DNA from 2 places in the Rhizobium sp. ERR 1071 genome. Region 1 is predicted to be linked to the other one. Evidence: riboswitches for the same ligand, from Rfam matches in the RefSeq annotation. Region 1 holds a riboswitch; the other holds the start of a gene.
What was found. A riboswitch is a leader RNA that binds a small molecule or an ion and turns the genes downstream of it on or off. The one in region 1 is predicted to bind FMN.

Region 2: linked by a shared signal. The riboswitch ahead of FBZ99_RS08905 (6,7-dimethyl-8-ribityllumazine synthase) and the one ahead of ribB (3,4-dihydroxy-2-butanone-4-phosphate synthase) in region 1 are both predicted to bind FMN.

The regions. Positions count from the first base shown of each region.
Region 1 is NZ_VITM01000005.1:385,283-389,491, forward strand. It holds gene tpiA (triose-phosphate isomerase) at 1-474, shown strand, start outside; gene FBZ99_RS20080 (glucose 1-dehydrogenase) at 551-1,333, shown strand; FMN riboswitch at 1,434-1,580, shown strand; gene ribB (3,4-dihydroxy-2-butanone-4-phosphate synthase) at 1,693-2,319, shown strand; gene FBZ99_RS20090 (homocysteine S-methyltransferase family protein) at 2,377-3,297, opposite strand; gene FBZ99_RS20095 (ABC transporter permease) at 3,360-4,049, opposite strand; gene FBZ99_RS20100 (ABC transporter permease) at 4,061-4,209, opposite strand, start outside.
Region 2 is NZ_VITM01000002.1:732,956-737,164, reverse strand. It holds gene FBZ99_RS08915 (ABC transporter permease) at 1-605, shown strand, start outside; gene FBZ99_RS08910 (ABC transporter ATP-binding protein) at 617-1,678, shown strand; FMN riboswitch at 1,785-1,931, shown strand; gene FBZ99_RS08905 (6,7-dimethyl-8-ribityllumazine synthase) at 2,021-2,497, shown strand; gene FBZ99_RS08900 (VOC family protein) at 2,556-2,906, shown strand; gene phnF (phosphonate metabolism transcriptional regulator PhnF) at 2,946-3,674, opposite strand; gene FBZ99_RS08890 (class I SAM-dependent methyltransferase) at 3,676-4,209, opposite strand, start outside.

The sequences.
Region 1 (4,209 bases):
ATTCTGGGACATTCCGAGCGGCGCTCGGCCTATAGGGAGACGGACGGCGCAGTTGCGGCCAAGGCTGTCGCGGTCCATGAGACCAGGCTGACGAGCATCATTTGCGTCGGGGAGACACGTGCGGAACGGGACGAGGGCAGGGCGATCGAAGTGGTTCGTGCCCAGCTAGAAGCATCAATTCCCAACACCGCAACCAGTTCGAACACGGTGATCGCCTATGAACCAGTGTGGGCGATCGGAACAGGGCTAGTTCCGACCCTGGAGCAGATCGAGGAGATGCATTCGTCCATCCGCCAGGCGCTTGAAAAGCGGCTGGGAGAAGAGGGGAAGGATGTCAGGATCCTCTATGGCGGTTCGGTCAAAGCATCGAACGCAAGGGCAATCTTCGGCGTTCGCAACGTCGATGGTGCCCTGGTCGGGGGCGCATCCCTGAAGGCATCGGAGTTTGCCGGGATTATCTCGGCCGCCGTTTGAAGTCGCCAGCAACAGGCGGGCGCTCGGCCCCTTGAGCCGGCGCCTGGCGTGGCTGTCACCGCGAAAGGAATAGGAAATGCAGCGTTTCGAAAACAAGACCGTGGTCATCACCGGCGCGAGCCGCGGCATCGGGGCCGCGATCGCCAGACGGTTCGCGCGTGAGGGCGCCAATCTCGTAGTCTCGGCCAATGAGGATTCCGTCCATGCGGTCGCCGATGCGATCAAGGCTGACGGCGGGAAGGCGATTTCCTTCATCGGTGACGTGACCGACAAGGCCAGTGTGAAGGGGCTCTACGAGGCGGCTGAGGTGGCCTTCGGTGCCGTCGATGTTTCCATCCAGAATGCCGGTGTCATCACCATCGCCCGCGTCGAGGACATGACCGAGGGCGAATGGGACAAGGTCATGGCGGTCAATACCAAAGGTGTCTTCCTCTGCGCCCAGGAGGCGATTGCCCGCATGCGCAAACATGGCCGCGGCGGCCGCATCATCAATACCGCTTCCGGCCAGGCGCGGGACGGCTTCATCTACACGCCGCATTATGCGGCATCGAAGATGGGCGTCGTCGGCATTACCCAGAGCCTTGCCAAGGAAGTCGCGACCGAAGGCATCACAGTGAACGCTTTTTGCCCAGGCATCATCGAAACCGACATGTGGGCCTATAACGACCAGGCTTGGGGGAAGCTTTTGGGCAATTACGGCCCCGGCGAACTCATGAAGGAATGGGTCCAGGGCATTCCGATGAAACGGGCCGGATCGGGCGAAGATGTCGCCGGTCTCGTCACTTTCCTGGCCAGCGACGATGCGGCCTATATCACGGGCCAGACGATCAATGTCGATGGCGGCTTGATCATGTCGTAGTTCGACAATGAGGAACGGTGCGTTCGTTGGGCGGATCGGATTCTCGACGTTTTGGCGATCAAAGCCTCTTGCGGAATGAGGCATTGATCCCTTATCTTTCAATTGTTCTCAGGGCGGGGTGTAATTCCCCACCGGCGGTATGGGGAGTTTCCTCGAGCCCGCGAGCGCCTTCCGAGCTTTCGGAAGGGTCAGCAGATCCGGTGAGATGCCGGAGCCGACGGTATAGTCCGGATGGAAGAGAGCAATGCAGGAGACGCCGCGTCGTGGCGGCGTTCACATGCTTGTTCGCCCAAGGGAAAATGGTGGCTTTGACCGGCCATGCACGCCGTTTCGAACGGCAACCCTTGAAAGGCAGGAAAATGGCAATTTCGAAAATTGAAGATGCGATCGCTGCGATTGCGCGGGGCGAGATCATCGTGGTTGTCGATGATCGTGACCGCGAAAACGAAGGCGATCTGGTGATCGCCGCGGAAGCGGTCACACCGCAGGCGATCGCGTTCATGATGAACCATGCCCGTGGTCTCATCTGCGTTCCGATGGAGGGCGAGAGGCTCGACGAGCTCGATATTCCGTTGATGGTGCCGCGCAACACGGAAGTCCTCAAGACCGCCTTCACCGTTTCCGTCGACTACATTCCGGAAACCACGACCGGAATATCCGCCGCCGACAGGGCGGCAACCGTTCAAGCCCTCGTCAGGGACGGATCGCGTCCTGAGGAATTTGCCCGGCCCGGTCATATCTTTCCGCTTCGCGCGCATCCAAACGGCGTCCTGTCGCGTCCTGGGCACACGGAAGCAGCCGTGGATCTGGCCCGGCTTGCCGGCCTTTCGCCGGCCGGCGTCATCTGCGAAGTGGCGAACGACGACGGCACGATGGCGCGCCTTCCAGAGCTTGAGGTCTTTGCCGAGCGGCATGGCCTCCATCTCGTGACGATCGAGGATCTGATTGCCTACAGGGCCGCAAGCGCTCCCTTCAAGGCTGCCTGATCGTTCCGATACAGCCTATTTTGATCCTGCCCGGATCGATGCTTGCGCAAGGCTCTCCTATGCTCCTTGAGGATGAAGGAGAGCCTTCCTCAGCCTATGAATATGCCCGGCGCCGATCCCGCAGCAACCACCGACCATCGTCGCGCCGGCATCGACCCATGAACAGGCGAAGCGCGAATAGGCGTCGTCATTCAGATCCTGACGGGTCGCGTGAAGGCCCTCGTTGGCGGCCGACTCGCCTTGTTCTCCCTCGAAAGCATTGGCATAGACGCCGATCCGCAGATTATCGCCGCCCTGCTTGAAAACCTCCGCTGCCGCATCGACGGCCTTGCGCATGACTTCCGGTTTGCTGCAGTTGAACAGGAGCGCGTCCGCGCCAGATGACGCTGCCCACCGAGCCGCATCCTCGACAAGTTCGCCGGAGCGGAGCTTAGGCGAGGCGCCATTCCTTTGCGCGGCGTCATCCGCAAGCGTGAAGGAGATCCAGAACGGTTTGCCGGTTTCAGCGACCGCCGTCCGAACCGCCTCTCCCTCCGCGATCAAGCTGAGGGTTTCCCCGAGCCAGACATCGACGTAAGGGTAGAGGTTTTCGACCAGAACCTTGAGATAGTCCTGAACGCGTAACGGATCGAAATTCTGTGGTTCGTAGGAGCCGAAGATCGGAGGCAGGGAGCCTGCGACCAGGATTTTTCGATCCTTGCAGGCGTTAGCGGCGTCGCGCGCCAGCCGTCCGGAAAGGGTGATGAGATCAGCCCCTTCCTTCCAGAACCGTTCCTCGCCAATGTGGAAGGGCACGAGCGCGTAGCTGTTGGTCGTAACGACATCCGAACCGGCAGCGATGAATTCGTCATGCACCTGCCGGACAATCTCCGGTGAATCGACCAGTGCCAGCGCCGACCATTCCGGTTGCTTCAGTTCCGCGCCGAGACGCAGCAGTTCGCGGCTCATGCCGCCGTCGAGGATCAAGGGTTTGCTCATGAATGGGATCTCCAGAATGGCTCGGATCTGCGGAGAGGTTTGATCTCTCCTTCATGCCGGGGTTAGCGCCGCACCGGCACCTGCGCTTCTAGGAACCGGAAGCTTCGCGCGATGATGGCTGTGATGACGAGATAGAAGACGGTGACGACGATCAGAGGCTCGTAGACCAGCAGGGTGTCCTGACGAACCTTGGTGGCAACGGCATAGAGGTCCATCACGGTGACGGTGAAGGCGAGTGGCGTTGCCTTCAACTGCATGACGATTTCGCCGCCGATCGTCGGCAATGCGATGCGAATGGCGCGCGGCAGCCAGATGCGCCGCGTCAGCGTCAGGGGGCGCATGCCGAAGGCGCGGCCGGCTTCCAGCTCGCCTTTCGGAACGGCCAGCAATGCACCGCGCAAAACCTCCGCCTCATAGGCCGCGTAATTCAGCGTGAAGCTGACGGCCGCGAAGAAGAAACCTTCACGTAGGATCGGCCAGAACAGGCTTTGGCGGATTCCCGGGATCATCGGCAGAAGAGAGCCGACGCCGTAGTAGAGCAGCCAGAGCTGTATCAGCAGCGGCGTGCCCCGAAAGAAGGTGCAGTAGCCACGCGCAAGGCTTCGCAGGATGGGGCCGCCGCTGACCTGGGAAAAGGCGAGGCCGATCGCGATGACGAAGCCGAAGACGACGGAAATCACAAGCAGCGACAGCGTTTGCACGGCTCCCGTCAACAGAAGCGGCCAATAGGCGGATATCCATGAGAAGGTCATGCCGGCACCCCTCAGGCAAGCTTCGGCTGGCCGCGGCGTACACGCCGCTCCAGCAGGTCGAAGAGGGCGTTCGAGACGAGCGTGAGAGCGAGATAAATGAGGGCGGAAGCCAGGAAAAAGATGAAATAGTGCTTGGTGCTAGCGCCAGCGAGCCGCGTGG
Region 2 (4,209 bases), on a different contig from region 1:
TGGCCTTGCTGACCATCATCTTCGGCATGTTGATCGTGGTGCCTACGGCTTATTGGGTGCGCCTCCGTTTGCCCCAAATACGCCCGATCGTCGAGTTCATCACGCTGATGCCGCTGGTCATCCCCGCCATCGTCATCGTCTTCGGCTATCTGCGCCTCTACAATTCGTCATCGATCCTGCCTTTGACAGGCTTCGAGCAGACGACGAACTTCCTTCTTGTCTGCTCCTATATTGTCTTGGCGCTCCCCTATATGTATCGTTCAGTCGACACGGCGATGCGCACGATCGATGTCGGCACCCTGACGGAAGCCGCAGAAAGCCTTGGCGCGAAGTGGACAACCATCATGCTCCGCTGCATTTTCCCCAATGTCATGAGCGGCGTGCTCTCCGGCGCATTCATCACGCTGGCGATCGTCATGGGCGAATTCACGATGGCCTCGCTGCTCAATCGTCCGGCTTTCGGCCCTTACATGCAGCTCGTCGGCGCCAACCAGGCTTATCAATCCTCGGCGCTCGCCATCATTGCGCTTGCTGTCACCTGGCTTAGCATGGGTCTGCTGCAGCTCGTTTCCCGCTTCTCAAAACTGGCTCCGGTTAAGGCGTAAGGCTTCTCACCATGGCTTTTCTCGAACTCACCCACATCAAGAAATCATTCGGCGAAGTTCAGGTCGTTCACGATTTCAATATGCAAATCGAGAAGGGAGAATTCATCTCCTTCCTTGGACCATCGGGCTGCGGCAAGACGACCGTGCTGCGCATGATCGCCGGTTTCGAAACGCCGACCGCCGGCACCCTGTCGATCAACGGCAAGGATCAGCGGGCGTTAAAACCGAACCAGCGGAATATCGGCATGGTGTTCCAGGCCTACGCGCTGTTCCCGAACATGACGGTGCACGACAACGTCGCTTTCGGCCTCAAAGTGGCCGGCATGGCAAAGCCCGACATCGATAAGCGCGTCAAGGAGATGCTGGCTCTCATCAAGCTCGACCATCTCGCCGGCCGCTATCCCTATCAGATGTCCGGCGGCCAGCAGCAGCGCGTGGCGCTCGCCCGCGCTATCGCCGTCAAGCCGCAAGTGCTCCTGCTCGACGAGCCGCTTTCGGCCCTTGATGCCAAGATCCGCATTTCGCTGCGCGAAGAAATCCGCGCCATCCAGCAGCAGCTCGGCATCACCACCGTTTTCGTGACCCACGACCAGGAAGAAGCCCTGTCGATCTCCGATCGCATCGTCGTCATGAATGCCGGTCGCGCCGATCAGATCGGCACGCCTTTCGAGATTTACAACACGCCGGCAACCCGCTTCGTCGCTTCCTTCGTCGGTACGCTAAACCTGATCGAAGGCAAGGTCGTCGATCCCGATAGCAACCGCATCATGATCGGCGATCAGGGTGTGACCCTGAAGCAGTCGGTGACGGCCTATAAACCGGGCGACACCGTATCACTCGCCCTGCGTCCGGAAGCCGGTTCGCTGGCGGAATCGGCCAAAGGCGATACGGCTCTCACGGGCGAAGTCTCTTCGGCACACTTCCTGGGTTCGGTCATTCGCACCCGCATGAACGTTGCTGGCAACACGATTTCCTTCGACATGTTCAACAGCCCCGGGATGATGCCTCCGAGCGTCGGCGAGAAGGTGACGCTGCGCTTCGCCTCCTCCGATCTGCTCGTGATTCAGGATTGAGAAAGCACCCTGCGTCGCAGGGTCATTTTGGAAAATTATTCGCGGACGCCGGGTCAGAAGCCCGGCGTTTTTCTTTGATTTTCATGAGAGAAAGCATTTATAGTCCGGACGTTCTCAGGGCGGGGTGCAATTCCCCACCGGCGGTATGGGGAGTTTCCTCGAGCCCGCGAGCGCCTTCCGAGCCTTCGGAAGGGTCAGCAGATCCGGTGAGATGCCGGAGCCGACGGTATAGTCCGGATGGAAGAGAGCAAGCAGGATCGCACCTCCTCCGCGCGAGGGATGCCGCGATGTTGCGTGTTCGCCCAAGGGATATTTGACAACAACCCTTGAAAGGCAAAATTCATGACCATTTCGATTTCTACCCAGCCGAGCCGCGTCGCGATCATTCGGGCTCGCTGGCATGCCGATATCGTCGATCGCTCGGTCGACTCCTTCGTTGCCGAATGGCAGACGACGGAAGGTGCATCGCCGATCGATATCTTCGACGTGCCCGGCGCCTTGGAAATTCCGCTGCATGCTCAGACGCTCGCCCGCAACGGCCGTTATTCCGCAATCGTTGCCACCGCTTTCGTTGTCGACGGTGGCATCTATCGCCATGAATTTGTCGCCAATACGGTTCTTGATGCTATTATGCGCGTCCAGCTGGACACCGGCGTGCCGATCCTGTCGGCAGTCCTGACCCCGCATCACTTCCAGGAGTCGGAAGCCCACATCCAGTTCTTCAAGGAACATTTCATCATCAAGGGCCGGGAAGTCGCCAGCGCCTGCCGCCACATCCTGGCGGAGCGCGCCAAGCTGCTGCCGGCCGTCACGGTCTGAACCAGCATCGTGGAGGCGCGGCTAGAGCTCGCCTCCACATCACAAGGGAGAAACGTCAGTGACCGTCCTACGCATCATCCCGAACCTGTCCGCCGCCGATCCCGCCACGGCCCGTCTTTTCTACCACGACCTGCTCGGCCTCGACATCGTCATGGATCACGGCTGGATCCTGACCTTCGCCTCTGAAGCGGCAACAGTGCCGCAGATCAGCGTCGCCAGCGAGGGCGGTTCGGGAACGCTCGTCCCCGACCTTTCCATCGAAGTCGACGATGTCGATACGCTTTATCAGCGCGCCACCTCCATGGGCTTCGGCATATTGTATGACCTGACGGACGAGCCGTGGGGTGTCCGCCGCTTCTACGTCCGCGACCCCTTCGGCAAGGTGGTCAATATCCTCTCCCACCGCTAGTTCAAGCTCGCGAAGAGCCTCAAGGGCTCTCCGGCGCTCTCACCGCAGATCGAGATTGAATGTGGTGCGCTCGGCCGGCCAGACCGATTCCGAATAGGTGATCGGCACTCCGTCGGTATCCGCATCCACCTTGCGCGTCACCAGCAACGGCGCGGATTTCGGCTGGCGCAGGATCCGCGCCTCGTCGGCCGTCGGCATGCGCGCCTCGATCTCCGTCGACAAGCGCTCATAGTCGGTGACGCCATAGCTGGCGAGCGCTGCCGAGATTGTCGGATGCCTCAATCTAGCCTGATCGAAATCGGGAAAACGTTCGGCCGGATAATAGGAATCCCCCAATTCCACTGGAATACCGTCGGCCGTCATGACACCGCGACGATGGATGACCGACGCGCCGATTGCGATCTTTAAATGGGCCGCGACGCGTTCGGTCGCCGGCACGATCTCGTGAACGAGCAGCTCGCCGCCCGGTTCGAAACCTTGCTCGATCAGATTTTTGTGGAAGCGGGTGCGTTTCGACAGCGTATAGTCGAGCACGCCCCTATGAACGAAGGTTCCCCGCCCCTGTTCGGCGCGGACCAATCCACGCTGCTCCAAGTGCCCCAGCGCCTGCCGCACGGTGAAACGGCTGACGCCGAACCGCCGCATCAGCTCGGGCTCGGTCGGCAATTTCTCTCCGGGCGCGAAAGTCCCAGCGGCAATATCGGCCGCCAGGATCTCGCCGATCTGATGCCAGAGCGCGCTGCCGCCCTTTCGGTCGATCGTCTCCATATCAGATACGCTTCTCCAGCCGGAACAGCAGCTTGTATTCGGCTGGATAGCTCAACGCATCGAGAATGCTCGGATAATATTTCCGATCCTTGGTGGCACGCACAAAACCATCATAGCCGAAGCGCCTGACGGAAACATCGAAGCCTGCTGCCGTGAAGGCTTCGATATAGTCCTGTGGCGAGCGATCCTGCATGGGCGCGTTGCTGTTGTTGCCTATCAGCTCGAGCCACTTCGGCCAAAGCGGCATTTCATTGTGGCACCCGGTCACCGCGTAATAGACGCCCCCATTGCGCAGGACCCGGAACATCCCCTCGGCATGCTCTCTCAACTCCGGCAGCAGATAGATCACCTCATAGCTGAAAGCCACGTCGAAGCTGTCGGCAAAGGGCGCCAGGTCGGTCGTGACTTGAAACTGGAGCGGCATGTTGCCTGCGGCTTCGACAGCGGCAGCCACCGATTCCGAAGCGATATCGATGCCGACACCGCGTCGGAACGGCCGCATGGCATAAAGCAGCCGTAGAAAGCCGCCACGGTT